DNA from 3 places in the Novosphingobium oxfordense genome. Region 3 is predicted to be linked to each of the others. Evidence: riboswitches for the same ligand, from Rfam matches in the RefSeq annotation. Region 3 holds a riboswitch; each other region holds the start of a gene.

Region 1 (9,622 bases), on a different replicon from region 3:
GCCCAGGGCATCGTAAAGCGAATCCTCTACCGCCTCCGGCGAAGGGAGCGAGGAGGACGGCACCGTTGCCGATTCCAGCGCCATAGAGATACCGTCGGCATAGCGGATGCGGGTGAAGCGATAGACCGTGCTGCCCGGGCTGAGCCCCAGCGCCATCGCCTCTTCGGGCGAGACTACCGATTCGACGCGCGAAAGCCACTCGCTATGCGGCGCGCGGCCGCGTGCGAGCATGTCTTCCGTGAAGGAGGAGATCGCCGCGAAGTTCTTTTCCAGGCGGGCGGCCACGAAGGTGCCGGCGCCCTGGCGGCGGGTGAGCATGCGGGCTTCCACCAGCCCATCCAATGCCTTGCGCACGGTGACGCGGGAGAGGTTGTAGGCGGCGGCAAGGTCGCGCTCTGGCGGCAGCGCCTCGTCAGGCACGAGCACGTCGCGTTCGATTGCATCGCGCAGAAGGCGCTGGAATTGTCGGTACAGCGGGGCCGTATCGCCCTCCGAAAGCCGGCCGACGCGATCAACGAACATGTTTGCAGTCTCCATCCGATGCCTTGCGCTCAGGGCAATCGTCAATGCCATTTGAATACCAAAAATCCCGCATGAAGAGAATAGTAAAGTTTTGGTATTGCAAAATTGCTACCAATTTCGCGCGCAACGCGTCTTCGCGGCGGCAGTGGCAGTGATCGAGGGAAGGCGGCATCCATAGTTCGGCGCGCGCATGGTGCTGCGCCGCCGGCGGGGATCAGTCGTGGGTCAGTTGACCGTTGGGCCCCGGGTATCTGCGCTTGCGTCGGGGCTGCCGGAAGCGGCATAGCCGCTGCGCTCGACGGCGTTTGCCAGCACAGGGAATACCGGGGCCAGTTCCGTCGCATAGCCCTTCCAACGCTGGATCGAGCGGCGGTCCAGTGGTTCCCGCACCGGCGGATGGCTGGGCGTGGGGGCGTGGTGGGCCAGCGTGTGGAAGGCAAGCTGCGCCGGCTCGGCGTCAAGGCCCAGCCATGCCATCAGTTCCTCCGTCTCCACCTCCTGATCGGCGATGAAGTGCTCGTAGGCCAGCTCGTGTGCCGGCACGGGCAGCTCGTCCAGCCAGTGCGCGGTAAGGGCATCCATTCGCGCATAGTGCAGGGCCAGATCCTCGATCCGATAGCCGCAGGAGAAGCCATGCGTGAAATCGTGGCTCATTGCCGAGACCATCACGTCGCGCGGGTCGCGGCCCACCACAACTACCGGCGATTGCGGGAAGGCCAGTTGCAGCAGCGGCAGGTACAGCTCGTTCAGCGGCATCCTGTCGGTGAAGAACGAGGCTTCGCCGCGCAGCAGGCCATAGCGTTCGGCGCGCGCGAGGTAGTGATCGCGAAGCTGCGTTCCCAGTGCTTCGCGCTGCTCCTCGGTAACTTTCCCGGGATGGCGCGGGAAGGCGCCTGCCGTCAGTGCCGCCGCCTTTTCCGCCAGTTCGCGGCCGAACGGCAATTCACCGCCCGCGCGGACTTGCGAATGGCTCGCTAGCACCTGCTCGGTCAGCATGGTTCCCGATCGCGGGAAGCCCAGCACGAAGACCGGCTGCGGCACGCCCTTGCGGCGCGGCGCGGGGGTGAACTCCACGAAACGATCGCCGGTGAAGAAGTCCTGCCATTGCTGGATCAGTTCGCCCACGGCGCGCGCCGGATAGGTGCGGCTTGCGGTGGCAGCCAGCGCCGCCTTGCCGGCGACGAAATCCTCCCAGGCCTCCGCCTTGCGCCCGGCCCGATCACGCAACCGGCCGCGCAGCAGCAGCCCCGCGCCGCAGGGTTCCGGTTCGGCATCCAGCATCGAAAGGCCCTTCGCCCACTGCTCGGTGCACGACAGCAGCGCCACGCGTTGCAGCGTGATATCGGTGCCTTGACGCAGCGCCAGCACTTCTGCCCGGTCGAGCAGGGCGGCGGCGCGGTCGAAGCGGCCGGCCTGTTCCTCCAGTTCGGCCAGCCAGGCCAGCGGGGCCAGCGCATCCGGCATCGCCCGCGCCGCGTCGGCCAGCATCGGCGCCGCCTCTTCCAGCAGGCCCTGACGCTGAAGGTTGCGGCCCAGATCGGTCAGCAGCTGCGGATGCGGCCCGATGATGCGGATGGCAGCTTCCAGATGCCCCGCACCTTCGACCAGTTCGTCCCGCTCGCTCAGCATGGTGCCCAGCCGCATCTGCGCATTGGCATTTTCCGGCTGGAGGTTCAGCGTCTCACGCAGAACCGCCTCAGCCTCGCCCAGGCGGCCGGTTTCGTGCAGCCATTCGGCCAGTTGGTCGCGCGGCCATGTGCGTTCCGGGGCCATGGTCGCGGCTTCGCGCAGCAGCGCTTCATAGCGATCGCCAGCGCCGTGCGCCTTTGCCGTCAGGGCCAGAACTTCGATGGCGTCCAGCGCCAGTGCGGGCACGGCGCGGGCCGATTCCGCCAGTGTTTCGGCACGCGCGAAATCGCCGGAGGAAAGCGCCTGACGGGCGGCGGTTATGGTCTGCATATCGGCGGACATGCATTCGCTTAGGCGACTTGTGTGCGAAAGTGTCAACCGGGCTTTAAGTCTCGTTTTGGCGCGGTTGCGTCGAAAAGTGCGGCAGTCAGTTTCGGCCCTGAGGCGAAATAGAGATGCATGTAGCTGGAGACCAATGAACCGAGCCGAAAAACGCGCTCCCCGGGGCGGCCATCGGGTGTACGGGCGTGGGCAATCGGCGGCAGATCGGTTTCCAGCGTGGAATAGTGGAAGGTGTGCCCACGCACGCTTTGCCCTTCGATCTCAACTTCCTGCATGCCCAGTGCGGCAAGGCGCGGTTGCATCGTCGCGCGGGCGGGAAGCAGGCCGAGCAGGTCGGCGCGCTTGCCCCCGTCCTCTTTCGCGCCTTTCCCGTCGTCCAGAGACTGGCAGGCGTAGAGCATGCCGCCGCATTCGGCCAGGATCGGCCGGCCGGCTTCATGATGCGCGCGGATGGAGGCCAGCATGGTGGCATTCGCGGCAAGGCGACCAAGATGGAGTTCGGGATAGCCGCCGGGCAGCCAGAGCGCGTCGCACGGCGGCAGAGCTTCGTCGTCCAGTGGCGAGAAGTACCGTACTTGCGCGCCCGCTTTTTCGAGGAAGGCCACGTTGGCGGGGTAGATGAAGGCGAAGGCGGCATCGCGGGCAACGGCGATGGTCAAGCCTTCCAGCGAGGGAACAGGATGGTCGGCGGCGGCTTCCGAGAAATGCACCGGCTCCGGCAACCACAGCGCGTTTTCCGGCAGCATGTCGGCGGCGCGGTCCAGCCGTGCGGCAAGGTCGCCCACTTCGCCCGCCTGCACCAACCCCAGGTGGCGTTCGGGCAATCCGATTGCCTGATCGCGCCCCAGCGCGCCGAGCCAGCGGATGCCGGCGGGCACGCTTTGCTCCAGCAGTTCGGCGTGGCGCGCGCTGCCCACGCGGTTCGCTAGCACGGCGGCAAGGTTCACGCCCGGCCGATAGGTGGCAAGGCCGTGGACCAGCGCACCGAACGTCTGCGCCATCGACGATCCGTCGACCACAGCCATCACCGGCAGGCCGAAGCGGATGGCAAGGTCGGCGGCGGAAGGGGTGCCGTCATGCAGGCCCATGACGCCTTCCACCAGGATCAGGTCTGCCTCCTGCGCGGCGGCGTGCAGCAGGGCGCGGCATCCCTCTTCACCCACCATGAAGAGGTCGAGCTGGCAGACCGGCGCGCCGCTGGCGGCTTCGAGCACCATGGGATCGAGGAAGTCCGGCCCGCATTTGAACACGCGCACGCGGCGCCCCGCACGGACATGGCGCCGGGCGAGTGCGGCGGTCACCAGCGTCTTGCCCTGGCCGGAGGCGGGCGCGGCTATCAGCAGCGCGGGGCAGGCGGTCATCGCGCGATGCTGCGATGCAGTTCGGCGCGCAGAGCCGGCCGCGCGGTTACGATCAGCGCCCAGAGCGCGGCGGCCACGCCCGACCACAGCAGCGTGGCGAGCAGGTTGCCGGCGAAATAGCGCGCAATGCGGGGCAGGAAACCCGCCAGCGATGCGTCGGGAAAATGGCCGCTGAGGAAATAGAACCCGCCGCTGGACAGGAGGTACGATGCGAAGCTGGCCGCCACCAGCAGCGCGGCGATTGCGGGCAGGGCGGCAAGGCGATCGCCCCAGTGTGCGGCGGCGAAGCGGCCGGCCAGCCACAGCACGCCGTGCGCGGGCAGCAGCATCCAGTACGCCGGCGTGAAGCAGAAACCCGATCCGCCCAGCACGGTGATGACCACCAGGTCGATGGCGAAGCCCAGCGCGAAAAGCGCGGCAAAGGCGGAGACCCGCCGTACGAAGAAGCCGAGCACGAAGAAGCTGGCAAGGTCGGTATCGGGCAAGTGAACCACATGGCTCAGCGAATGGCTGCGCGTCACCAGCATCAGCGCGGCAAGGGCTGCGAACACGCGGAAGTCGAGGCGGGCGAAAGGCGGCTTGGCATCGTGCATGGCGGGTGGTCTCCCTGGCGGACGAAGAGGCAGTGCGTCGGCGCGGGGGCGAGGCCGCGCCTGCAGGAACATGCGGCCAGGGCCGATATCGCCCTGGCGAGTGCATCAGTGGATCGGTGTCACTCTTGCAGGCTCCCTTCGACGCGACATGTGGCGTGTCGTCTTGCCAAGGGTGCCCCATCGCGGGGCCATGCCCTCGTCCGCCCGGTACATCCCGCCCGCGCGAAGGAACGACGGCGAAGGGCCGGTTTCCTGACTTCCCGGATCGTCGCGCCTTTCCGCCGCCTTCTCGAAAGCCTTGCGGCCCCAATGGCTTTGTCGGCGGGGCGCATCCCCGGTTACAGTTGCGGGAGCAGTGCCGGCTTGTTCCGCGAATATTCCCCGCAGTTCCGGACTTCCCGATTAAGCCCTTGCGGGCACCCTTTGCGGGGGCGTGACTATGGCACATCGTCCTGACGCGCAAGCGCATGCCACGATGCCCGCGCAAGCATCGCCCACTTGCCAGCCGCTTGCCCGCACGATAGTTGCCGCGCTGCGACAGGTTCCTCGCGAGGGGATGAAAAGGGAACTCGGGTGAAAGACCCGGGCTGCCCCTGCAACTGTAAGCGGCGAGCCATCCGGCCATTACGCCATTGGAGCCCAAGTCATCGTTTGGCGAAGGTTCTGAGAAGGCGGCTGGAACGGCACCGACCCGCGAGCCAGGAGACCTGCCCGTCGCGGTCGTTCTTCGTCCGGACAGGGTGTGCCGGGTGAACGGGGGTGTTTCCTCGCGCAACGACAGCCATCGCTCCGCCGGAGAGGGGCCTGTTTGGGGGACGTCGCCTGTCGACCGGCTTGCCGGGGCGCTTCGCACAAGTCCTTCGTCCAGATGCCGAACCGCCGGGGCTTCGACGACTGTTTCGAAGGAAATACGATGAAGTACCGCATTCTCGCCGCCGCCAGCCCACTGACGCTGGCCCTGTTTGCCGCCACCGCCCATGCCGAGGAAGCCGCCGATACCGGAGGAGACGGCATCGTCGTCACCGCACTGCGTACCCCGGTAGATGCTGACCGGGTGGCGGAGACGATCACCGTTCTGGACGAAGCGCAGATCGTCGCCGCCCAGCCCATCGCGGTGACCGACGTGCTGTTGCGTACGCCGGGCATCAGCCTTTCGCGCAACGGTGGCTATGGCACCACGACCAGTCTGCGCATTCGCGGCGCCGATGCCGGACAATCGGTGATGGTGATCGACGGCATGCGGCTGGCCGATGCGTCCTCGACTGCGGGCGGCTACAGCTATTCCACGCTCTTCACCGACGATATCGACCGTATCGAGATCCTGCGCGGCCCGCAGTCGATCCTGTGGGGCAGCGATGCCATCGGCGGCGTCGTCAACGTTACCACCCGCAAGCCGACCCAGCCGCTGGAAGGCAGCTTCGCGGTAGAGGCCGGCACGCATGACACCGTCAATGCCCGCGCTGGGCTTGGCGGCACGTCCGACGCGATCGACTGGCGCGTTTCCGCCTCCCGCTTCACCACCGACGGCATTTCCGCGTGGGATAAGGGGACGGAGGCGGATGGCTTCACCCGCTCTTCCGCCAGCGGCACGATGACCGTGCGCGTGGCGCCGGGCGTCTCGCTCGACCTGCGCGGATACTGGTCGAATTCGCGCAACGATTTTGACGGCTACAACGCGGATTCTTCGGAATTTGGGCGCACCAAGGAATGGTCCGGCTATGCGGGCCTGAACTTCGCGCTGCTGGACGGCAAGCTTGCCAATCGCGTGGCGGTGACCCAGACCGAGACCGATCGCGCCAACTACGATCCGACGCGCGAAGTTCGTCAGATCACGTTTGACGCGCATGGCCGTGTGCGCCGCTTCGAATACCAGGGCACCTATAGCTTTTCCGAAGCGATACAGGCCGTGTTCGGCGCGGAGCGGGAGGAGCAGCGCATGACCACGGCGTCGCCCGATGACAGCACCGCGCTTTATACCGCGACGCCCCACAAGGTGAGCACCAACAGCGTCTACGGCGAACTGCGCGTCAGCCCGTTCACCGGCCTCACCGTCAACGGCGGCGCGCGGTACGATCACCAGTCGCGCTTCGGCGGCAACACCGTGTTCAGCGCGGGCGCGGCCTATACCCCGAACGAGGGAAAGACGGTGCTGCGCGCCAGCTATGACGAAGGCTACAAGGCGCCCTCTCTCTACCAGCTGTTCAGCGACTACGGCGTGTCCGATCTCAAGCCCGAAAAGGCCAAGGGCTGGGAAGTGGGCGCGGAGCACAACCTGGGCGAACTGCTGCACGTTTCGGCCACGTGGTTCCAGCGCGATACGCGCAACCTGATCGACTTTTCCTATTGCCCGTTCACCGGCACGCTGCCCGATATCTGCTACATCCCCGGCACGGACACCACGCGCTTCGGCTATTACGCCAACGTTCGCAAGGCCCACGCGCAGGGGCTGGAACTGGCCGCCTCGGCCAAGTGGAAGGTGTTGTTCGTGGACGGCAACTACAGCCTGATCGAAGCGGAAGACCGCACGCCGGACAGCAGCGCCTATGGCCGCCAGCTTCAGCGCGTGCCGCGCCACCTTGCCAATATCGAGGGCGGCGTGGACCTGCCGCAGGGCATTCGCGCCAGTGTGGCCGCGCGCTATTCGGGTGAGAGCTACAACGCCGCCACCGGCACCGCCAAGCTGGACGATTACTGGCTGCTGGATCTGCGCGCGCAGTGGCAGGTCATGCCCGGGCTGATGCTCCAGGGCCGGATCGAGAACCTGACCGACAAGGACTATGAGACGGTTGCCGGTTATTCGCAGCTGGGCCGCACCGTCTACCTCGGCATCCGGAGCCAGTTCTGATGCTGCGCGCGGTTGAGCCGGGGCCGTCGGTGGTGGTTTGCAACACCTGCCGGCTCTCGGCCGAAGCGCGCGAGGGCATCGGCAAGGACGGAAGCGAGCAGCGCGGCGGCGCGCTGCTCGCCGAAGCGATGCGCGATGTGCAGGCGGCCGAGCCTGAGTTGCAGGGCGTTTCGGTGCAGGAAATGCCCTGCCTGTTCGCTTGCCAGCGCCATTGCACTGTCCACGTCCGCGGGCCGGGCAAGCTGGGCTATGTGCTCGGCGATTTCGTGCCGGGCGAGGAAGCTGCGCGTGCGATCCTGGAATATGCCGTGCGCCATGCCGCCAGCGAGGAGGGGCAGGTGCCCTATCGCCAGTGGCCCGATGGCGTGAAAGGCCACTTCATTACCCGTACTCCGCCCGAAGGGTTTATCTGCACATGATCCAGTTTGCCGACAGGGCTGCCTTTGCTGCCGCCCTTGCCGATCTTCCCGCGCCCGATGCGGCGGCGCTGGAGGCGGCCACGCAGCGACAGGCGGAACTGACCAAGCCGGCCGGCTCGCTGGGCCGGCTGGAGGAGATCGCGGTGTTCATGGCCGGCTGGCAAGGGCGTGAGAAGCCGGTAGCAGAGCGTATCCGCGCCATGGTCTTCGCCGGCAACCACGGCGTCGCCACGCGCGGGGTCAGCGCCTTTCCGCCCGAAGTCACGCATCAGATGGTGGCGAACTTCCGGGCCGGCGGGGCGGCGATCAATGCGCTGACCGCAGCCTGCGGCGCCGAACTTTCGGTCGTTCCCATCGACCTTGACCGGCCGACCGGCGACATCACCAGCGAACCGGCGATGAGCGAGGCCGATTGCCTTGCCGCGCTGAACATCGGCGCGGCCACCGTCCGGCCCGATACGGACCTGCTGTTCGTGGGCGAGATGGGCATCGGCAACACCACGCCCGCCGCCGCGCTTTCGGCGCAAGTCTTCGGCGGCAACCCGCGCGACTGGACCGGGCGCGGTACCGGGCTCGATGACGAAGGCGTTGCCCGAAAGGCAGATGCCGTCGCGGCGGCGCTGGCGCTGCACGGGGCCGATTGCACCGATGCGTTCGAGACGCTGCGCCGGCTTGGCGGGCGCGAGGTCGCAGCGATGGCCGGCGCGGTGCTGGCCGCGCGGCACTTGCGCATTCCGGTCCTGCTGGATGGCTTCATCTGCTGCGCCGCGATGGCGCCGCTGCTGGCGGACAACGCCGCGTTTCTGGCACATTGCCTGGCCGCGCACTGCTCTGCCGAGGCGGGACACGTGCGCCTGCTGGAAAAGCTGAGCCTCGATCCGCTGCTCCATCTGGGCATGCGGCTGGGCGAAGGATCGGGCGCGGCGGTGGCGGCACAGATCGTGCGATCGGCACTGGCTGCCCACGCCGGCATGGCGACGTTCGCCGAAGCGGCCGTGGCCGGCAAGGGCGCTGCGTGAACGGCATCCTGCTGCACCTGATGCGCCACGGCGCGCCGCGTGAACCGGGCCTGCTGCTCGGCCATCGCGACGATCCGCCGCTGCCCACGGGCGTGGCGCAATGCGTGGTCCGCACCGATGGGCTGGAATTCGCGCAAGTGCTGAGTTCGGACCTTTCGCGCGCCCGCGTTCCGGCCCGGCAGATCGCGGACGTGCGCAAGCTGCCCCAACGGGCGGACCGGCGCTGGCGCGAACTGGATTTCGGCGAGTGGGATGGACTGGCTCCGCAACAGCTGGATCCAGCGGTGCAGGCGCGCTTCTGGGAGGACCCGGATGCTTGCGCGCCGCCCGGCGGCGAACGCTGGTCGCAATTGCGCGCGCGGGTTACCGATGCGCTACTCGGGCTGGACCGTTCCAGTTTGGTGATTACCCATGCCGGCACCATGCGCGCCGTGCTTTCGGTGCTGTTCGGCTTCGATCACCGGCAGGTCTGGGCCTTCGAACTTGGCTACACGGCGTTGCTCAGCCTGCGGCTCTGGCCGGAAACGGGTGGACGGATGCCCGCCGCGCAAATCGTGGCGCTCGATCGGGGCAGTCCATGATCCGGCAAGTCGTCCTGGCGCTTCAGTTCATGACTCGCCTGCCGCTGCCGGCGGTGCGCGCGACCGAGGATGACTTCGTAAAATCGATCCGCTGGTTTCCGCTGGCGGGCGGGGTGGTCGGCGCGGCAGTTGCCGGGCCATGGTGGCTGGGCGCGAAAGCGGGCGGCGACTGGGGCGCGGCGCTGATCGGCCTGATCGCCTGGGTGGCGATGACCGGCGCGCTCCACCTCGATGGATTGGGCGACATTGCCGATGCCGCGGGCGCAGCGCATAAGGACCGCGAGCGGCTTTCCGCTGTGCTGGCCGATCCG
Region 2 (9,622 bases), 170 kb from region 3:
GGCAACGTGCTTTGCGGCACGACCACCGGCCCGCTGACCGAGCAGCGCCTTGCCTATGGCGACCAGACGCTGCGGCTGATGGCGGACAAGGTGATGCCGGCGTTCAAGGCAGCCGTCCCGGCCTGATACTTGAGATCGAGGCGCGGCCCGCAAGAAGGCCTCGCCAGTGAGGAGAATGCGATGACCGTGATTTCGCCCGCCCCTCGGCGGATAGTCGGGCTGGGCGGCACATTCCGCCAGTCCTCCTCCAGCGAACGGATCGTGCGCGCCGTCTTGGCCGAATGCGCCGTGCTTGGCGCCGAAACCGTGATGTTCGACGGCCCTGCGCTGGCGGCGCTGCCGCACTTCAATCCGGAGAACCCGGCCCGCACCGCAGAGGAGCAGGCACTGGTGGAGGCCGTGCGCGGCGCGGACGGCATCGTGATCGGCAGCCCCGGCTATCACGGCGGCTATTCCGGCCTCGTCAAGAACGCGGTCGATCTGCTGGAAGACTTGCGCAGTGACGCGCGCGTCTATTTCGACGGGCGGCCGGTGGGCCTCGTCGTCACGGCGGCGGGCTGGCAGGCCTGCGGCACCACGCTTTCGGCCTTGCGCGACGTGGTCCATGCGATGCGCGGCTGGCCGACGCCGGTGGGGGTCGCGGTCAACTCCGTGGAGCAGAAGCCATTCGCGCCGGATGGATCGCTGGCCGACGAAGGCATTGCCCGCGCCGTGCGTGCGCAGGCCGAGCAGATCATGGGCTTTCGCATGGAGGCTGGTGCGTGAGCGACATTACTCTCGAACAATCCTGCGCACTCACGGCCGGCGGGGCGATGTGGTCCACGCTGGCGGTGCCCGACGCGGGGGTTGCGTCTTTCACGATGTCCGACGGGCCGCTCGGCATCGCCAGCGGCAAAGTGGACGAGCGCGATATCGCCTTGCTCAGCCCGTGCTCGACGCTGCTGGGCGCGACCTGGGATCGCGACCTCACCCGCCGCGTCGGCGCGCTCGTGGGCAGCGAAGCGGTTTCACGCGGCGTGGACGCGGTGCTTGCGCCCAACCTGAACCTTGCGCGCAGTCCGCTCGCGGGGCGCGCTTTCGAGTATTTCTCGGAAGATCCCGTGCTGACCGGCGTGCTCGGCGCGGAATGGGTCAAGGGCCTGCAATCGACCGGTACCGGCTCCGTCGCCAAGCACATGGTCTGCAACGACAGCGAGACCGCGCGGGATGAGGTCGACGTGCAGGTGGACGAGCGGACTTTGCGTGAGGTTTACCTGCTGCCTTTCGAATATGCCGCCAAGGCTGGCTGCGTGGGGCTGATGGCGGCCTACAACAAGGTCAACGGGTCGTGGTGCTCCGAGCAGGCGCATGTCCTGACCAGCGTGGTCAAGCAGGACTGGGGCTTTGAGGGCCTGATCATGAGCGACTGGTTCGGCACTCATTCCAGCGAGGGCACGATCAACGCTGGTCTCGATCTGGAAATGCCGGGGCCGGCGCGGTTCATGGGGAACAAGCTGGAGGCGGCATTGGCTGTGGGGGCGGTCGATCCGGCGCGCATCGAGGACGCCGCATCGCGCGTTGCCTCGGTTGCGCGCCGGATCACTGCCAACAAGGCCGCGCCGATGCCGGCCGCCGAGGCGGAAGCTTTGCTGATCGAGGCCGCGGCGGCCGGTTTCACCCTGCTGCGCAACGAAGGCGATATGCTGCCGCTGGCGCCGGGATCGGTGAAGACGCTGGCCGTGATCGGCCCCAATGCCTGGGCGCCGTGCTTCCAGGGCGGCACGTTCGCCAAGATTTCGATCTCGCCCGATGCGCCGACGCCGGTGGAAGCGCTGCGCGAGACCTATGGCGCCTCGTGCGAGATCCTGTTCGAACCCGGCGTCGATCCGCAGCCGCGCCTGCCGAACATGGCGGTGACGCCGGCGATGGACATCGGCGACGGCTGCACGCGCGGCATGACGCTGGAATACTTCGGTGCGCCGGACTGCGCGGGCGACGTGCTGACCCGCGAGACGCGCGATACCAATTCGCTCGTCTGGTTCGTGGGGGTCCACGATCAGGCGCGCTTTACGGAGCCGGGCTCGGTGCGTGCCAGCGGGCGCTACACGGCGATGCGCGGGGGCGAGCACACACTGCACCTCGGCTCGACCGGCGCGGCGCGCATCCTTGTCGATGGCGCTGAAGTGCTGCGCGCGGGCGGAGAGATCCCGGCGGGCGACGTGATGGGCGTGCTGAAGCGCGGCGATTCCGATGTGGTCCGCCTTGATCTTGCCGAAGGGCAGGAGGTTTTGATCACCGTCGAGTTCTCGTGGACCGGCGGGCGTGTGCAGGGGCTGTGGTACGGATTGCGCGGCCCCGGCAGCGCCGAGGAAATGCTGCAGGCCGCCGTCGCTGCCGCCCACGCGGCGGATGCGGTGTTCCTGATCGTGGGGGAGACTTCGGACTCCAGCGTGGAGAGCAAGGACCGTCCCGATACCCTGCTGCCCGCCGAACAGCTTCGTCTGATCGATGCGGTAACGGCTGCCAACCCGCGCACGGCGGTGATCGTCAATGTCGGCCATGCCTTCGACAGCGCGTGGGAGGACAGGACGGCGGCGCTGCTCTCGGTCTGGTATCCGGGTGAGGGCTTTGCCTGCGCGCTGGCGGACGTGCTTTCGGGCGTGCGCGAGCCGGGCGGGCGTATGCCGGTGACCATCGCCGCGAACGAGGCGGACTATCCGGCCTTCGCGCTCCAGCCCGCCGCCGATGGCTCGCTGGCCTATTCCGAAGGCACGCTGCTGGGCTATCGCGGGCTCGCTGCCAAGGGCATCGCCGCCTGCCATCCGTTCGGATCGGGCATGGGCTATGCACGTTTCGAATGGACGGATGCCACGGCCGAGGGGGACCAATTGCACCTGACCGTGACCAATGTCTCGGACCGTGCGGGCGCGGATGTCGTGCAGGTCTATCGCGACCGTCCCGAATGCGCGCTGGTCGGTTTCGCCCGGGTGGCACTGCAGGCCGGGGAGAGCCGGCGGGTCGCGGTTCCGCTGGAGCGGCGCGCGCTTCAGCGCTGGGGAAGCGCGGGGTGGGAGCCGGTCGCCGATCGCATCCAACTGCGGCTTGCACGCCATTGCGAGGATCCGGGATTGGCCCTGGGTATCGAGACTGCCGCCATCGCGTGAAAGGTGCCCCAGCGGGCTTCGGGGCGGGCTTCGGGGATGTGCAATATCGCCGGCTTGATCGCCGCAGCCGCGATGCGGGCTTGCGGCGGTGGTTTGCACAGGCTAGCTGCACGATTTCCGGATCGCCTTCCTTGCGGAAGGTGTTTCGGTCAGATCGCGCCGGTGCCTTGAATGAGGCTTAATAGGGAACGCGGTGCGGGAGGGAGGGCCCTTCCAAATCCGCGGCTGTCCCTGCAACTGTAAGCGGTGAGCGAGATGCCGGGGCTTCTTCATGAAGCCGGCCACTGGGCAAGGCGCGTTGCGCCGCCACCCGGGAAGGCCGCGCATCGAGCGCTGACCCGCGAGCCAGGAGACCTGCCGGCGTATCGGTCGCTCTTGCCCTGGCCCAGGGATAGGCCAAGGCTCGGTACTCCGCGTGAGCGACGAAGCCGTGCGGCCGGGGCTGCATCGGCGTGCAGGACGGGCGCTCTCCGCGCTCGCCCGTCGTTGCGCGCGGACCGACGTCAGTCGGCAAGTCCCGGTCATCGTCGCTCCGCGCGGGTGGAAGTGCCTATGCGCGCCTTGTCGAAGCGTGTGCGGAACGAACCTGGGCCTGCCCGGCCGATGCTTCGCCCGATCCATCGGCCGATCTTCCGGCCGTGACGGACTTTTCGGTCCGTGGCTGGTGTCCGTCCGCCTGGCGCCCGATGATGGCGGGCGATGGGCTGATCCTGCGCGTAAAGCCCCGTCTTTCGCGCCTGTCCGGCGCCGAAATCATCCTGCTGTGCGAACTTGCCGGGCGCTTCGGGAACGGGGTGGTCGATCTGACCAACCGCGCGAACCTGCAGATCCGGGGCGTGCCGGAAAGCGGCTGGCAGCCACTGCTTGAAGGGCTTCTGGCAGCGGGCCTTGTCGATGAGGATCCCCTGATCGAGCAGCGCCGCAATGTGCTGGTGGCGCCCGACTGGGCATCGGCGGACGATACCTGGCGCATCGCCTCCGAGTTGACGGCGCGCCTCTCCGAATTTCCGGAGCTGCAGGGCAAGTTCGGTTTCGTGGTGGATGCGGGCGGATCGCCGGTCCTGGGCGCGTCTCCCGGCGATCTGCGCATCGAACGGGCGGTGGACGATACGCTTCTGCTACGCCTCGACGGCCGGGAGTTCGGCGTTGCCGTGGCGGTGAGCCAGGCGGTCGATGCGATGCTGGATTTGGCCCGCTGGTTCGTGGCGTCGGGGGGGACGGGCCGGGCCGCGCGCCATGAGGCTCCGCTGCCGGAATGGGCGGCCGGAGACAGGCGGCCGGGCCCCACGCGCGCGCCGCTCGATCCCGGAATGCATCCACTGGGCCGCGTCTGGGGAATTCCCTTTGGCAGCATCGATGCGGCGGCGCTGATCGACCTTGTGCGCCGCAGCGGTGCATCGGCGCTTCGGCTCACGCCTTGGCGCATGATCGTTCTGGAGGACGCGGAAGCGGTGATTGCGCCTGCGTTCATAGACAACGCCGACGATCCTCTCCTGCGCGTCGATGCTTGCCCGGGCGCACCCGCCTGCCCGCAGGCGGGCGTCGAGACGCGCGGGCTAGCCCGCCGGCTGGCCCCCCATTTGCCCGGCCGGCTGCACGTTTCGGGCTGCTCCAAGCGCTGCGCGCGTGGGGCGCCGGCCGATGTCGTTCTTACCGGGCGCGACGGTCGCTTCGACCTCGCCTTCGATGCGTGCGCCGGCGATCCGGCTGTGCGTAGCGCGCTCGATCCTTCTCAACTGCTTGCCCATTTCGGAGCCGAATGATGGCCTATCTGTACGAAACCGATGGCGCGGCGATCTATCGCCAGTCCTTCGCCACGATCCGGGCCGAGGCCGATCTGGCGCGCTTCGATCCGGAAGAGGAGCGGATCGCCGTTCGGATGATCCATGCCGCGGGTCTGGTGGAACTGGCCGCGCATATCCGCTTTTCGCCCGGTTTCGCGCGGGTCGCGATTGCCGCGCTGGAGCGGGGCGCGCCGATCCTGTGCGATGCGCGCATGGTGAGCGAGGGCATCACGCGCGCACGTCTGCCGGCCGCCAATGCCGTGGTCTGCACGCTGCAGGATGCCGGAGTGCCGGAACTGGCGAGGGCGATGTCCAACACCCGATCGGCGGCCGCATTGGAGCTTTGGCGCCCGCATCTGGAAGGCGCGCTTGTCGCCATCGGCAATGCGCCGACTGCGCTGTTCCATCTGCTGAACATGCTGGAAGACCCGGGCTGCCCACGTCCGGCCGCGATCATCGGCTGCCCGGTGGGCTTCGTCGGCGCGGCGGAATCCAAGGCGGCGCTGTGGGAGGCGTGTCCGGTGCCGTGCTGCATCGTCGATGGCCGCATGGGGGGCAGCGCGATCACCGTGGCCGCCGTCAACGCCATCGGGAGCAGCGCGGAATGACCGAGGTTGCAGGTATCGTTCCCGCCATCGTTCCCGCTATCGTTCTCGGCGCCGATCATGGCCCGGTTGCCGCAACCGTTACTGGAACCATTCACGGCGTGGGGCTTGGCCCCGGCGCGCAGGACCTGCTCAGCGTCCGCGCCGATCGGCTGGTCCGCAATGCCCGGCACATCGCCTTCTTCCGCAAGTCCGGCCGCCCGGGCCAGGCGCGCCGCATCGTCGAGGGCATGTTGCGGGAAGACGCCGTGGAATTGGCGATGGAATACCCGGTGACGACGGAAATCCCCGTCTCCGACCCGCGCTATAACGCCAGCCTTGCCGGGTTCTATGCGGATTGCACCGATCGCCTGGGGGCGCTTGCCCGCGCGGGTGAGGACGTTGTCGTGCTCTGCGAGGGCGATCCGTTCTTCTACGGGTCCTTCATGCATCTCTACGCGCGGTTATCCGGGTCGGTGCCGGTGGCAGTGGTGCCGGGGATCACCGGAATGTCGGGCGCGTGGACGGCCTGCGGCGCGCCGATGACCTGGGGTGACGACGTGCTGACCGTGCTCACCGCCACTTTGCCCGAGGAGGATCTGGCCCGGCGCATCCGCGATACCGATGCCCTTGTGGTCATGAAGATCGGCCGCAACCTTGCCAAGCTGCGCCGTGCCGTCGCGCTTGCCGGGCGCGAGCAGGAGGCATGGCTGGTCGAACATGCCGCCATGGCGGAACAGCGGGTCACCCGGCTGTGCGAGGCGGAGGAGGTGACGCCCTACTTCTCGATCCTGCTGATCCACGGGCAGGGGCGGCGTCCATGAGCGGCACGACGGGCTGGATCGCCATCGCCGGGCTGGGGCCGGGCGATGCGGCGCTGATAACGCCGGAGGTTTCCGCCGCGCTGGAAGCGGCCACGGACATCGTCGGCTATGCTCCCTATGTCGCCCGCATTCCGGAGCGGGAGGGGTTGACCCTGCACGCCAGCGACAACCGCGTCGAACTGGAGCGCGCCGCCCATGCCCTCACCATGGCGGCTGCGGGGCAGCGGGTGGTGGTCGTCTCTTCCGGCGATCCCGGCGTCTTTGCGATGGCGGCCGCCGTTTTCGAGGCGCTGGAGCAGGGCCCGCGGGACTGGCGAGATCTCGATATCCGTGTCCTGCCCGGGATTACCGCCATGCTGGCGGCCAGTGCGCGTGCCGGCGCGCCGCTGGGCCACGACTTCTGCGCCATCAACCTTTCGGACAATCTCAAGCCCTGGCCGCTGATCGAGCGCCGCCTGCGACTGGCGGCGGAGGCGGACTTCGCCATGGCCTTCTACAACCCCCGCTCCAAGGCGCGACCCCACGGGTTCGAACGGGTGCTGGAGATTCTGCGTGAAGCTTGCGGGCCGGATCGCCCGATCCTGTTCGCCCGCGCGGTCTCCACCCCGCAGGAGCAATTGAACGTCGTTCCGCTGGGCAAGGCGCGGGCGGATATGGCGGACATGCGCACGATGGTGATCGTTGGGTCCAGCCTGACCCGGCTGGTGGAGCGGCCGCGCGGGGCGATCCTCTATACGCCGAGATCGGCGGGATGACGCAGCCATTCCAGCACCTCGCCAACGCCGTGGACAAGGCGCGCGCCGGTCGGCGGCGGGCGGTCTATCATCAGCACCGGCAGGCCCAATCGGCGCGCGGCGACAAGCTTGGCCTGTGCACCGGTGCCGCCGGCGTTCTTGCAGACGACAAGCTCCACGCCATGGTCCCGAAGCAACTGGGTATCGCCGTCCACGGTGAAGGGGCCGCGATCGACCACCAGATGATGGTCGGGCAAGGCAGGGCGCTGGGCTGGCGCGTCGACGAAGCGCAGCAGGTAGCGATGCTGCGGCTGAGCGGCGAAATCCTCCACATGCATGCGGCCGAGTGCCAGCATCACTCGGCGCGGCGGGCCGGCCAGCCGCGCCACGGCGGCGGCGATGTCTGGCACGGTCTGCCATCGGTCGCCGGATTCCGGGGCCCAGGGCCGGCGGGTCAGCGTCAACAGGGGCGTATACGTGGCCTGCGCGGCGGCAAGGGCGTGTCCGCTCATCGTTGCCGCGAAGGGGTGGGTGGCATCCACCAGGTGCGTGATGCCATGGGCGCCGATGTATCGTTCCAGCCCCTCGATTCCGCCGAAACCGCCGATCCGCACCGGAACCGGCTGCGGCTTGGGGCTGGCGACGCGGCCGGCATAGCTGAGCGTTGCGGGAATGCCCCGCTCGGCCAGGACGTTCGCCAGCGCGCTGGCTTCGGTGGTACCGCCAAGGATCAGGATATGGGCGATGTCTGAACCTTTCCCGCCACAATGGCTCACTATCGTCGGCATCGGGGAGGACGGGATTTCCGGCCTTTCCGACGCAAGCCGCGCCGCCTTGGCAGAGGCCGAACTGGTCACCGGCGCCGCCCGGCACCTTGGCCTGCTGGGCGGGCTTAGTGCCGAATGCCGGACATGGCCAGTACCGTTCGAAAGCGGCATCGCCGGCCTGATGGAACTGCGCGGGCGCAAAGTCGTAATGCTGGTATCGGGCGATCCGTTCTGGTTCGGCGCCGGTTCCGTAGTGACGCGCGCTCTCGATCCGGGTGAGTGGGTGGCACATCCCGCGCCGTCCACTTTCGGGCTGGCCGCCGCGCGGCTGGGCTGGCCGATCGAGGGTACGGTCTGCCTTGGCCTCCATGCCGCGCCGCTTGCCCGGCTTCGGCCGCATCTGGCGCCGGGATGCCGGGCGCTGGTGCTGTTGCGCGATGGAGCGGCGGTGGCCGCGCTGGCGGACTATCTTGCCGAACTGGGGTTCGGCGCATCAAGGCTTGCGGTGCTGCAATCGCTGGGTGGCCCACGCGAACGGATCCGCCATGTCACGGCGGGCGCCTTCGACCTGGACGGAGTTGCCCATCCGGTCGCCGTGGGCCTCACCTGCATCGGCGAAGGCAGGGCTCTGCCGGCATCGTCCGGCCTCGACGATGACTGGTTCGAGCATGATGGGCAGATCACCAAGCGGCCGGTGCGGGCGCTGGCCCTGTCCGCGCTGGCGCCGCGTGCGGGAGAGACGCTTTGGGACGTCGGAGCCGGATCGGGCTCCGTGGCAATCGAGTGGCTGCTGGCCCATGGGTCCACGCAGGCCATCGCGTTCGAAGCCGATCCGGTCCGCGCGGCGCGGGCGCGCAGCAATGCCGCGGCGCTGGGGGCAGATCGCCTGCAGGTGATCGAAGGCTCCGCGCCGGAGGTGCTGGACGGGCGCGACCCGCCCGATGTCGTGTTCATCGGCGGCGGCCTTTCCGAGCGGCTGCTGCAACGGCTCTGGCAATTGCCCGCCGGCACGCGTCTTGTCGCCCACGCGGTGACGCTGGAATCGGAAGCGCTTCTGGCCGCATGGCATGCGGCGAAGGGCGGAACGCTCCTGCGCATCGAACTGGCGCAGGCCGCGCCTTTGGGTCAGCGGCGAGGGTGGAAGGCGCACTATCCGGTCGTGCAGTGGAGCGTCACGCTGTGATCGTGGCCGGGTTCGGTTTTCGCGAAGGCGCGACGCCGGCATCCTTGCGCGATGCGCTGGCACGCGCCGGCGTCGGCCTGTCCCCACCGCAGGCGCTTGCCGCGCCAGCCGACAAGGCGCCACGGCTGGCGCCGCTTGCGCGCGAATTGCACATACCGCTCATCCCCATTGCCGCTGCGGCGCTGCAGGAGGTGGCCACACCCACCAGTTCCGCCGCCAGCCTTGCCGCGCGGCAGACGGGCAGCGTCGCCGAAGCGTCCGCCCTCGCTGCCGCCGGGCCGGGCGCAAGGTTGCTGGCAGGCAGGCACATTTCATCCGATCGCATGGCCACATGCGCCATTGCTCAGGGAGTTTCGACATGACCGTGCATTTCATCGGCGCCGGCCCCGGCGCGCCCGATCTGCTGACCCTTCGCGGGCGGGATCGCATCGCCGCAAGCCCCGTCTGCCTCTATGCCGGATCGCTGGTTCCTGCTGCGCTGCTGGATCATTGTCCGCCCGATGCCCGGATCGTCAACACCGCGCCGATGGACCTTGACGAGATCGTTGCCGCCATCGCGCAGGCCCATACGGAGGGGAAGGACGTGGCGCGGCTCCATTCGGG
Region 3 (9,622 bases):
GCCGCGGAAGAAACCGCAGGGGCGCTTGGCCTGGACGCCGCGATTGCGGAGGAACTGGCGGACATCGATCATGGCAGCTGGTCCGGCCGCTCGTTTGCGGAGATCGGCGCCCGGCCGTTTACAGACTGGCTTGCCCATCCCGATCGCGGCACGCCGGACGGGGAGAGCATGGAGCAGGTGCGCGCGCGGGTCGGGAGATGGCTCGACCACGTGGCGGGCCTCGACAGCGCGATCTGTGCGATCACCCATCCGATGACCGTGCGCGCGGCGCTTGCCCATGCCATTGGCATTCCGCTGCAGGCGACTCTTGCGATCGACATCGCGCCGCTGAGCCGGACCATCCTTTCTTTCAACCGTTCCTGGCGCCTTCAATCGCTTGGGCTTGCGGAGATGGCCCCGCGCGGTTAACGCCGGCGTGCTTCGCTTCCAGCCGGAAGCGTGAGCACAGATCGCGCCGGTGCCTCGAAAGAGGCTTAATAGGGAACACGGTGAGAGGGTTTCGATCCTCGAATCCGAGGCTGTCCCTGCAACTGTAAGCGGTGAGCGCGATGCACATCACGCGGCGGGGCGAGGGCGCCCGTCGCAGCCACTGGGCCGGACGCTAAATCCTGCGAGGCCTGGGAAGGTCGTGCATCAAGCGATGACCCGCGAGCCAGGAGACCTGCCAGCGTACGGTCGCTCTTGCTTTGGTCCAGGGGATGGCCGGGGCACGGTGATTTCTCCGTCTGAGCGACGAACCAGCGGCAGGGGCCGCACGGTGCGCTGAGCGGTCGTCCGAAATCCGGGCGCCCGGCCGGTCGGTGCGCCGGCCGTTCGTTATCGGCAGGCCTCCGCCAACCGCTCGCTTGGCGCCCGACAGGGGAATGAAATGAAGATTGCAACCGTTTCGCACGCAGCGATTGCTGCGGCGCTGAGTCTCGCCTGCGCGACACAGGTCCATGCGGAAGAGGAAGCGGACGATCAGGCCATCGTCGTCACCGGGCAGAGCCTGGAAGTGACGCTGCCGCAGGAGCTTGCGCACTATGGCAACGATGTCGTGACCGTCGACGAGAAGCAGATACGCGACAGCGGCGCGGTGGATGTGACCAAGGCACTGGAACAGGTACCCGGCCTCTACATCCGTGGCCGCAACGGGCCGTTCACTTATGTCGATGTTTCGCTGCAGGGTTCGCGCACGCAGGACGTGCTGTGGACGATGGACGGCATCCGCCTCAACAACCGCCTCTACGGCAGCACCTCGCCCAACGACACGCTGCCCGCCAGCATGATCGAGCGGATCGAGGTGCTGCGCGGCGGCGAAAGCCTGTTCTATGGCACCCAGGCCTCGGCCGGCGTGATCAACGTGGTGACGCGCAGCTTTACCGACGATTTCAACGGGCAGGTCAACGCCTCGGTCGATTCCTGGGGTGGTACCACGGTGGACGGATATCTGCGCGGTGCCGTGGGCAACCATCGCTTCGTGGCCTATGCCTCGCACAACCAGTCCGAAGGCTACATGCCCTACAACGCCTATCAGCCGAGCCTGACCGACCGGCGTCTGGGCTACGACTTGTGGTCGGCGGGCCTCAAGTACCAGTACGACATCGCGCCCGATCTCGCGTTCAACGCGCAATACCAGCACACCGAAGCAAAGCTGGACAACCTCTCGCCCACGCGGATTCGAGAGAGCCGCAACGACCGTAACGAGGAAATCGCCAGCGTCCGGCTGGACTATACCGGCAGCGACACGATGCAGTTCTTCCTCAAGGGCTACTTCCACGATTGGAAGACCGCCTATGTCCAGATCCGCAACTCGTTGCCCGACCTGCAGCCGCAGGTGATCTACCCGGCGGGGACGTTCTGGGGCTATCGCGACTGGGGCGGCAGCGCGGTGGTGAAGCTGCATCTGCATCGGGGGCTGGACTATCTGTTCGGCTACGATTTCCAGGATTTCAGCGGCCGTGACGATGTGCTGCTGATCGCGCCGACCAGCGAGCAGGTGCATGCCGGCATCTTCCAGGTCCGCACCACCGACGAAATCTCGTCCAAGGGCCGTCTGGCTGCTGGCCTCCGCTACAATCACACAAATGGCGCGAACAAGACGATCTGGAATGCATCGGGCCGCTACGACTTTGCAGACGCACTCTATCTGGAGGCGAATGGCGGTACTTCGTTCGTGCTGCCGGACGCATCGCAACTTTACGGCAACGATCCCTGCTGCGAGATCGGCAACCCCAACCTGAAGCCGGAGCAGAGCCTGAACCTCAACCTATCGGCCGGAGGCATTGTGCCGGTGGGCGGGATCCAGCTTGGCTGGAAGGCGACGTACTTCAATCGCCGCATCTCCAACATGATCGACTACGATTACGACAATCCGGGGTTCCCGGACGGCACCTACAAGAACGTTGACGACACCGTGCGGTCACAAGGCGCCGAACTGGAACTGGACGCAAGGCTGGCCGGCGGCTGGGCTCTCTCGGCCAGCTATACGTATGCCCGTGTGCGCGAAAAGGGCTCCTCGACCCAGCTCGATCGCAATCCCAAGCAGTACGCAAAGGGCACGCTGTCCTACGCGCCTGAGGACAAGCCCTTCGGCGCGACCGTTAATGCCAGCTGGATCGGCGACGTCTGGTCGACCGCTTCGGGCTTCGGCCGCCGCAATTACGGCAATTATGCGCTGGTCGATGCGGGGGCCTATCTCTACCTGGACGGCGCGGCGCGGCGCAATCGGTTCGGCGTGAATGTCGAGAATGTGCTCAACAAGGAATATGCGACCCGCGGCTATCAATCGGCGGTGACCGATCAGGGCGTGCTGGACGGCAGCAACAGCCGTTTCCTCTACTTCAGCCGGGGCGTGCCGCGTACGCTGCGGGTGAGCTATGGCCTGAGCTTCTGAGGCCGTGAGCACGCTCCAGCCTCGGGCGCCGGCCCGGCCTCGGGCATCGCGCGGTTTCCTGCCGCGCCCGATCCTTGTCGTGCATCGCTGGCTCGGCGTCTTCATCGGCTTGTTGATGACGATCTGGTGCCTGTCGGGCTTCGTGATGATCTACGTCGATTATCCGAGGCTGGAGCCGGCTGCGCAGTTGCGGGGGCTCGCGCCCCTGCAACTGCCGGCAGGCGCGGCCTGGGATGCGGTCGATCTGGATCCGGACCAGCCGCTTTCCTCCGCCCGTGTCGAGATGATGGCCGGGCGGCCGGTGCTGCGGGTAGTGCCGGCGATGGCCGCCGACCGTCCGATCCCGCAGATGCGCGCGATTCCGGATGCGGTAGACCTCGTGACGGGGAAGCCGCTGACCGTCTCCGCCTCGCCAGATATCGCCAAGGTCGCCGCCGATTTCGCGAGTGGCCATGCGATTGCCGGAGCCCCGGCCGCGCCGGCCGAAACCGGGATCGATCAGTGGACCGTCCAGACCTACACGCGCAACGCGCCGCTCTACCGGGTCGATTATGCGGATGCGGCGGGAACCGAGGTCTATATCTCGGGAAAGTCGGGCGAGGTGGTGCAGGAGACCACGCGTTTCCAGCGCTTCTGGGGCTGGCTGGGCGCGGTGCCGCACTGGCTCTACCCCACGATCCTGCGGCAGGACGGGGCCTTGTGGAACCAGGTGGTGATCTGGACTTCGCTGGCCGGATGCTTCCTTACCGCGGCGGGCATCTGGGCCGGTATCGCCCGCGTGCGGCGCAAGCGGGATGGCAAGATCGGATCGCCGTACAAGGGGCTATGGTGGTGGCACCATGTCTTCGGACTGTTCTTCGGCGTGCTGACGCTGACCTGGGTGGCGAGCGGGCTGTTCTCCATGAACCCGTGGGGTTTTCTCGATTCCATGGCGGGCCTTGCCGAGCGTGAGCGACTGGCGGGGCCGATGCACTGGCGCGATCTACGTCAGGCACTTTCAGGCATGGGCGACTTGCCCAAGGGCACGGTTCGCGTGGAGACGGCCCCGCTGGGCGGACGAACGTTCTTGCTGGCTTCCGATGCGCAGGGCCGCGCGCAGCGGTTCGACGGGGCCGGCAATCCCTCCGCGCTTCGCGAAACCGACTTGCGCGCTGCGCTATCGGGTAAGCCCAGGCTCGCCGCGCTCACATTGCTGACGCAGGAGGATGCTTATTATTATCGGCATCGCTTCCCCGCGCCGCTGCCGGTCTGGCGGGCAAACCTTGCCGATGCCGAGGGGACGCTGCTCTACATCGATCCCGTGAGCGGCCGGATCGTGCGCGCGTTCGACCGCAATGGGCGCGGTTTCCGCTGGCTGCAGGACGGGCTGCACAGCCTGGACTTTCCGATCCTGCGCAAACGGCCCTGGTGGGATCTGATCGTGCTGCCGCTGCTGGCCGCCGTCACGCTGGTCTGCGCAACCGGCACCTGGATGGCCTGGAACAAGGTCCGCCGTGACATTCGCGGTGGGTTTCGCCGGATCGTCCGGCGCAGGCAGAAAAAGCGCATGGCGACGGGCGGGAAGAAGGGCCGATCGCTCCACGCCTGAATGCCAATGCGGTTGTCGGCGCGCCGGTTGCAAACAGGCGCGCCGACAATCGGATATCAATACTTGTACCGGAAGCTCAGGTAGAAGCTGCGGCCCGGCTCCGGGAAGCCATCGGTGAGGATGTAGTAATCGTCGAACAGGTTGCGCACGCCTGCGCCCAGTTCCACGCCGCGATAGAGCGTGTAGTCGACCGCGAGATTGGCCAAAACATAGCTGCCGGTGCGATAGTAGCGGGTGCCGGCGGTGTTCACCGTCCAGCGGTTCGACGCGATGTCCGCATTGGGGCGTACGTGCAGCGCGTCGATCGGCGACCAGTCGGCCCAGACGAAGGCCTTGTGCGTGGGCACGCCGGTCGGCTGGAACGCGGTGTTGGTGGGATCGTCCAGATCGCGGTGCGTATAGGTGTAGTTGCCGCCCAGGCTGAAGGTGCGGTCAAGCTGCGCGGTCAGCGCGATCTCTCCGCCGTAGTAGTTGCCGCTGCCAAGGTTGCGGCTCTGGGTGACCGACTGGCCCTGGTAGATCAGCGGGAAGGCGACGATCACGTCGGTCAGGTGCGAATAGAACGCCGCCGCTTCTACGTGGACCGGTCCGAAATCGCGCGCGCCGCCGATTTCGTAATTGGTGGCGCGTTCCGCTTTCAGGTCGGGGCTGGAGACCGCGCCGCCGAAGCGGGAACTGAAGCGTTCGAAGATCGTCGGGAAACGCGCACGTGAGGATATGCTGGCGTGAAGGCTGGTCGCGGCATCCGGCTGCCAGGTGAGCCGGCCTTGCCCGTTGAGCGCCTCCCCATTGTGCAGCGGATATTCGATCAGCGCGTTGTTGGCGTAATCCTCCGCCCGGGAAAGATCGCGCCAGTCATAGCTGATGCCGGCGGTGAAGTTCACTTGCGGCGAAAGGTCCAGCCGATTTTCGGCGGCAATGCTGTAGGTTTCCTCCACGCTGGTCTGCTTCGGCTCGGTCGCGCCGGAAGGGAATACCTGCTGCCATTCCACGTGCTTGTCGCGCCGGTAATGGGCCGCGACACTCAATTGGTCGGCATCGGTCACCTGCAGGTCAAGCTGGGCGGAGCCGCCCCAGGCGCTGTCCGCGTAATAGCTGTTGAAGGCGCGCGGCTTGGTCTGGGTGGTCTGCGTCGCATCGTCGAACGCGCTCAGCAGGTTGTCGAAGCTGTTGCGGTAGACGCGCGTCTTCAGGGTCGCCAGATCGCCCAGCGCGGTGGTCGACAGGAAGTAGATGCTGTCGATGTTCCAATACGGCCAGGACCAGTTGCGCTGCGTCGCGGCCGGATCGGTGATGTGCAGAGGCGCGTTTTTGGAGCCTTCCTGACGCGTATAGCTCAGCGAATATTCGTCGGTGGCGTTGGGGGTGAAGCCCACCTTGGCGTTCACGCGCCAATCCTCGCTACGCGAAAAGTCGCGGTGGCCGCCATCCTCGGCAGAGCCCGGCGTGGGATCGTAACCGCCCGGCAAGTCCCAGTGATCGGTGAAGTTGCGGGTATAGCTGGCCTGTGCGTACCACTTGTCCTGCCGGGTGCCGAGCAGGGCGAAGAGGTTGTATCCGGCGTATTCCCCCTCACGCCCCAGGTTCAGGGTGCCGCGCGCTTCCGCCTCGATCGGCTTGGTGGGGGTGCGGGTGACGAGGTTGATCGCCCCGCCCATCGCGCCCGGGCCGTCCAACACCGAGGCATAGCCCTTGGCCACCTGCACTTGCGCAATGTCGGCCGTGAGGAAGCGCCCGAAATCCAGCCGTCCGTCGGCCGGCAGATAGACGCGGATGCCGTCGATCGACAGCGGCACCTGATAGCGATCGAACCCGCGCACGTTGATCAGCCGTTCGTTGCGCGATCCGCCGCTGTTCGACGATGAAAGGCCCGGCATCAGGTTCACCGCATCGTCAAGGCTGGTGCGATTGAACACCCGCATCGCCTCTGCATCCAGCGTGGAGGAGGTGATCAACGGGGCGGAGGGAGAGCGGGCGGTGACGATGATCTGGCCCAGCGTGAAGGCATCGCCGCGATCCGCCTGATCAGTCGCGGGATCGGATGGCGAAGTGCTTTGCGCCAGTGCGGGCGTGGCGAGGACGCAGGAAAGAGTAACCGCGAAAGCGGATGCAAGACGCATGACTGATACCCCCATGTTTTTGTTCTCTCGCCGCTCTGGCGATTCGCTATATCCGGCCGTATATAGTTTTTGCGTGACGCAAAAGCGGAACGAATTGAGGGGGTTCAAGATGGCGGGACGCAGCTTGGGTATTTCGCGACGGCGCAGGTGGACGCCCCGGGCACTGGCAGTGCTGGCTCTGGCGTCGGCGGGCGGGGCGGATGCGCAGGACATGCCGGACATGCCCAAGGTAGCCCCTTCGCCGATCGCCTGCCCGGCAACGCCGGCGGCGCTGCCCGCCGAACTGGCCGGATGGAACCCGCGCACGGCACTTTCGGCAGGGGCGGATGCGCGCTCTGCCGCGCGGCTGGAACCGGGCCGGGCGGTGGACGGCGGGCTTCGCGCGACGCCGCAGGTGCGCTTTGCCTTGCGCCCCGAAAAGCCCGGCGGATCGGTGAGTTTCGGCGGTATCTACGCCTTTTCCGTCAAGGCCGCGGGCAAGTACCGTGTCGCGCTGGGATCGGCGGCCTGGATCGACGTGGTGAAGGACGGCGCGGCGGTAACCTCGATCGCCCACGGGCATGGGCCGGACTGTTCGGGCATTCGCAAGATGGTCGATTTCACGCTGGAGCCCGGTGAATACCTGTTGCAGATTTCGGCCAATCCGGAGGCGAAACTGCCGCTGCTCGTCACCCGATTGCCCTGAGGCCACGATGCGACATGCCCTTGCGGGGCTGGCGCTGATCGCCACGGCGTTTTCGGGCGTGCTCGCCGTGGAAAGGCAGGACCAAGGGCGCTGGAACTGGGGCGTGGGCACGGACTCGGGCATGGACTCGGGCACTGCCGCGCCGCCGGTGCCGGCCGACAATCCGATGAGTGCGGACAAAGTCGCGCTGGGCAGGCGGCTGTTCTACGACGCCGATCTATCGATCAACGGCACGATGTCCTGCGCGACCTGTCATGAACAGCGCCACGCCTTCGCGGACGGCAATCGCACGCACCCCGGCGCGCTGGATGATCCGGGGCGGCGCAATGTCCCGGCGCTTCAGAACCTGGCCTGGCTTTCGCCGCTGACATGGGCCGATCCGCGCCAGACCACGCTTGAAAAGCAGGCCTCAGTACCGATCCTGGGCGATCACCCGGTCGAAATGGCGATGCAGGGGCATGAGGCGGAGATCGGCCACAGACTGGGCCGCGATCCCTGCTATCGCACGATGTTCCGCAAGGCCTTCCCGGGCGATGGCGGCCGGATCGACTATGCCCATGCTGTAAAGGCGCTGGCTGCGTTCGAACGAACGCTGATCTCGCGCGGCAGCGATTGGGATCGTTTTACGGACGGGCAGGCCGATGCGCTGTCGGCCGAGGCGGGGCAAGGGCTGGCGGTGTTCCGGCGCGAATGTGCCTCCTGCCATTCCGGGCGCGATCTCACGGATATGCAATTCCACCGTGTCGGGCCGGTGGGGAGCGATCACGGGCTGGCCGAAATCTCCGCCGTGCCGGGCGATGTGGGCAAGTTCCGCACGCCCAGCCTGCGCAATATCGCCGTCACCGCGCCTTACCTTCATGACGGTTCGGCCCCGACGCTGGCCGATGCCATTGCGGCGCACGAGGGATTGGCTGTGGGTGACGACATGCCCGCCTTGCTGGCCTTCCTTAACAGCCTGACCGATCGTGCTTTCCTGGCCGATCCGCGCCTTTCGCTGCCGATGGAGGCGTGCGGCAGGCGGCTGTGAAGGCGTCATGGCCGGTGCAAAGCGGATGGCGCTATCCGTCGTCCGGCGAATACCGGACCTCCAGCCGCCCATCGGCGGGCCGGAGGCCGGTTGGTGTGCTGATCAGAAGCGGTAGCCCAGCGTACCCATCACGTTGCGCGGCGCGCCCATGAAACAGTCGCCGCGGGCAAGGCAGGAGGCGAAGTAGCGCTTGTTGAGCAGGTTGGTCGCATTGACCGAGAAGCGCCACTTGTCCCAGCTGATTTCGGCCAGCGCATCGACGGTGGTGTAGTCGGGCGTCATGATCGTCCACGCGCTGCCCACCGAGCGACGCTTGCCGGTGTAGACCACGCCGGTGCCGAGGCGCAGCTGCGCGTCGCCGGAGACGCCGAAGCTCTTGGTCGTCCAGAACGAAGCGGTCTGGCGCGGCAGGTAGTCCAGGCTCTCGGTGGCCTTGATCTTGTTGTAGCCATAGTTGGCGAGCAGTTCGAAGTCGCCGGGCAGGATGTAGCTGCCTTCGACCTCGATGCCCTTGGTGGTGAGCACGCCCGATTGGGTGACCGAGTTGTTCTCGCCATAGAGCACGCGGTTGCGTTCCTTGATGTGGAACGCGGTCACGGTGACCAGCGTGTGCGGGTTGGGCTGCCACTTCAGGCCGGTCTCGAACTGGCGGCCGGTTTGCGGCGTCAGCAGGTTTCCGGTTTCGGTATTGACGCCGCTGACCGGGAGGAAGCTCTCGGTATAGCTGAAGAAGGGCGAGATGCCGGCGCCCACTTCGCCGATGATGCCTGCGCGGAACGTCGTGGCCTTGTCGATGCCGCCGCCGCGATTGTCGACACGGTCGTGACGGCCGCCGAGCACGATCGACACGCGATCATAGAGGCGGATCTGATCCTGGACATAGACGCCCAGCTGCTTCTGCCCGGACGTGGTCCAGTCTTCGCCGATGGTGGGAATGGTCAGCGCATCGTAGTCGATATTGTAGAGATCGATGATGTCGTAGCCGTAACCGCTACGCTTGCTGACCTTGTTCCAGGCATAGTCGATGCCGACGAGCAGCTTGTGTTCGATATTCGCGCCGGTGTTGAAATTGACCTGCAGGTTGTTGTCGGTCGAGAAGACGTTCATCCGCGCCACGCTGCCGTCGGAATAGAGGCCGATCATGCGTCCGGCCGCATCCAGATAGGGATTGGTCGGGTTGCTGTAGCTGTCCGCGTAGTGCGTGAAGTAGTCGAGATCGCTGTCGATGTAGCGCGCCTTGAGGCTGAGCTTCACGTTCTCGCTGAAGTGATGCGTGATGCTGCCGCCACCCTGGAGCGAGCGGCCGTTATAACGATCCCAGCCGGGC

Evidence for each region. A riboswitch is a leader RNA that binds a small molecule or an ion and turns the genes downstream of it on or off. The one in region 3 is predicted to bind cobalamin.
Region 1: another riboswitch for cobalamin. It lies ahead of WBP07_RS12390 (TonB-dependent receptor plug domain-containing protein); the one in region 3 lies ahead of WBP07_RS23855 (TonB-dependent receptor plug domain-containing protein).
Region 2: another riboswitch for cobalamin. It lies ahead of WBP07_RS23145 (cobalamin biosynthesis protein CobG); the one in region 3 lies ahead of WBP07_RS23855 (TonB-dependent receptor plug domain-containing protein).

Annotation. Positions count from the first base shown of each region.
Region 1 is NZ_CP147005.1:2,665,501-2,675,122, reverse strand. It holds gene WBP07_RS12410 (GntR family transcriptional regulator) at 1-522, opposite strand, end outside; gene WBP07_RS12405 (sulfotransferase) at 748-2,493, opposite strand; gene WBP07_RS12400 (cobyrinate a,c-diamide synthase) at 2,526-3,854, opposite strand; gene WBP07_RS12395 (hypothetical protein) at 3,851-4,447, opposite strand; cobalamin riboswitch at 4,672-4,886, opposite strand; cobalamin riboswitch at 4,970-5,177, shown strand; gene WBP07_RS12390 (TonB-dependent receptor plug domain-containing protein) at 5,361-7,292, shown strand; gene WBP07_RS12385 (DUF1636 domain-containing protein) at 7,292-7,711, shown strand; gene cobT (nicotinate-nucleotide--dimethylbenzimidazole phosphoribosyltransferase) at 7,708-8,730, shown strand; gene WBP07_RS12375 (histidine phosphatase family protein) at 8,727-9,311, shown strand; gene cobS (adenosylcobinamide-GDP ribazoletransferase) at 9,311-9,622, shown strand, end outside.
Region 2 is NZ_CP147008.1:6,502-16,123, reverse strand. It holds gene WBP07_RS23160 (LLM class flavin-dependent oxidoreductase) at 1-126, shown strand, start outside; gene WBP07_RS23155 (NADPH-dependent FMN reductase) at 181-765, shown strand; gene WBP07_RS23150 (glycoside hydrolase family 3 protein) at 762-3,143, shown strand; cobalamin riboswitch at 3,287-3,520, shown strand; gene WBP07_RS23145 (cobalamin biosynthesis protein CobG) at 3,596-4,906, shown strand; gene WBP07_RS23140 (precorrin-8X methylmutase) at 4,906-5,535, shown strand; gene cobI (precorrin-2 C(20)-methyltransferase) at 5,532-6,335, shown strand; gene cobJ (precorrin-3B C(17)-methyltransferase) at 6,332-7,090, shown strand; gene WBP07_RS23125 (cobalt-precorrin-6A reductase) at 7,066-7,815, opposite strand; gene cbiE (precorrin-6y C5,15-methyltransferase (decarboxylating) subunit CbiE) at 7,814-9,019, shown strand; gene WBP07_RS23115 (cobalamin biosynthesis protein) at 9,016-9,381, shown strand; gene cobM (precorrin-4 C(11)-methyltransferase) at 9,378-9,622, shown strand, end outside.
Region 3 is NZ_CP147008.1:179,546-189,167, reverse strand. It holds gene WBP07_RS23860 (histidine phosphatase family protein) at 1-408, shown strand, start outside; cobalamin riboswitch at 439-684, shown strand; gene WBP07_RS23855 (TonB-dependent receptor plug domain-containing protein) at 869-2,875, shown strand; gene WBP07_RS23850 (peptidase) at 2,880-4,463, shown strand; gene WBP07_RS23845 (TonB-dependent receptor plug domain-containing protein) at 4,520-6,583, opposite strand; gene WBP07_RS23840 (hypothetical protein) at 6,693-7,268, shown strand; gene WBP07_RS23835 (cytochrome c peroxidase) at 7,276-8,295, shown strand; gene WBP07_RS23830 (TonB-dependent siderophore receptor) at 8,398-9,622, opposite strand, start outside.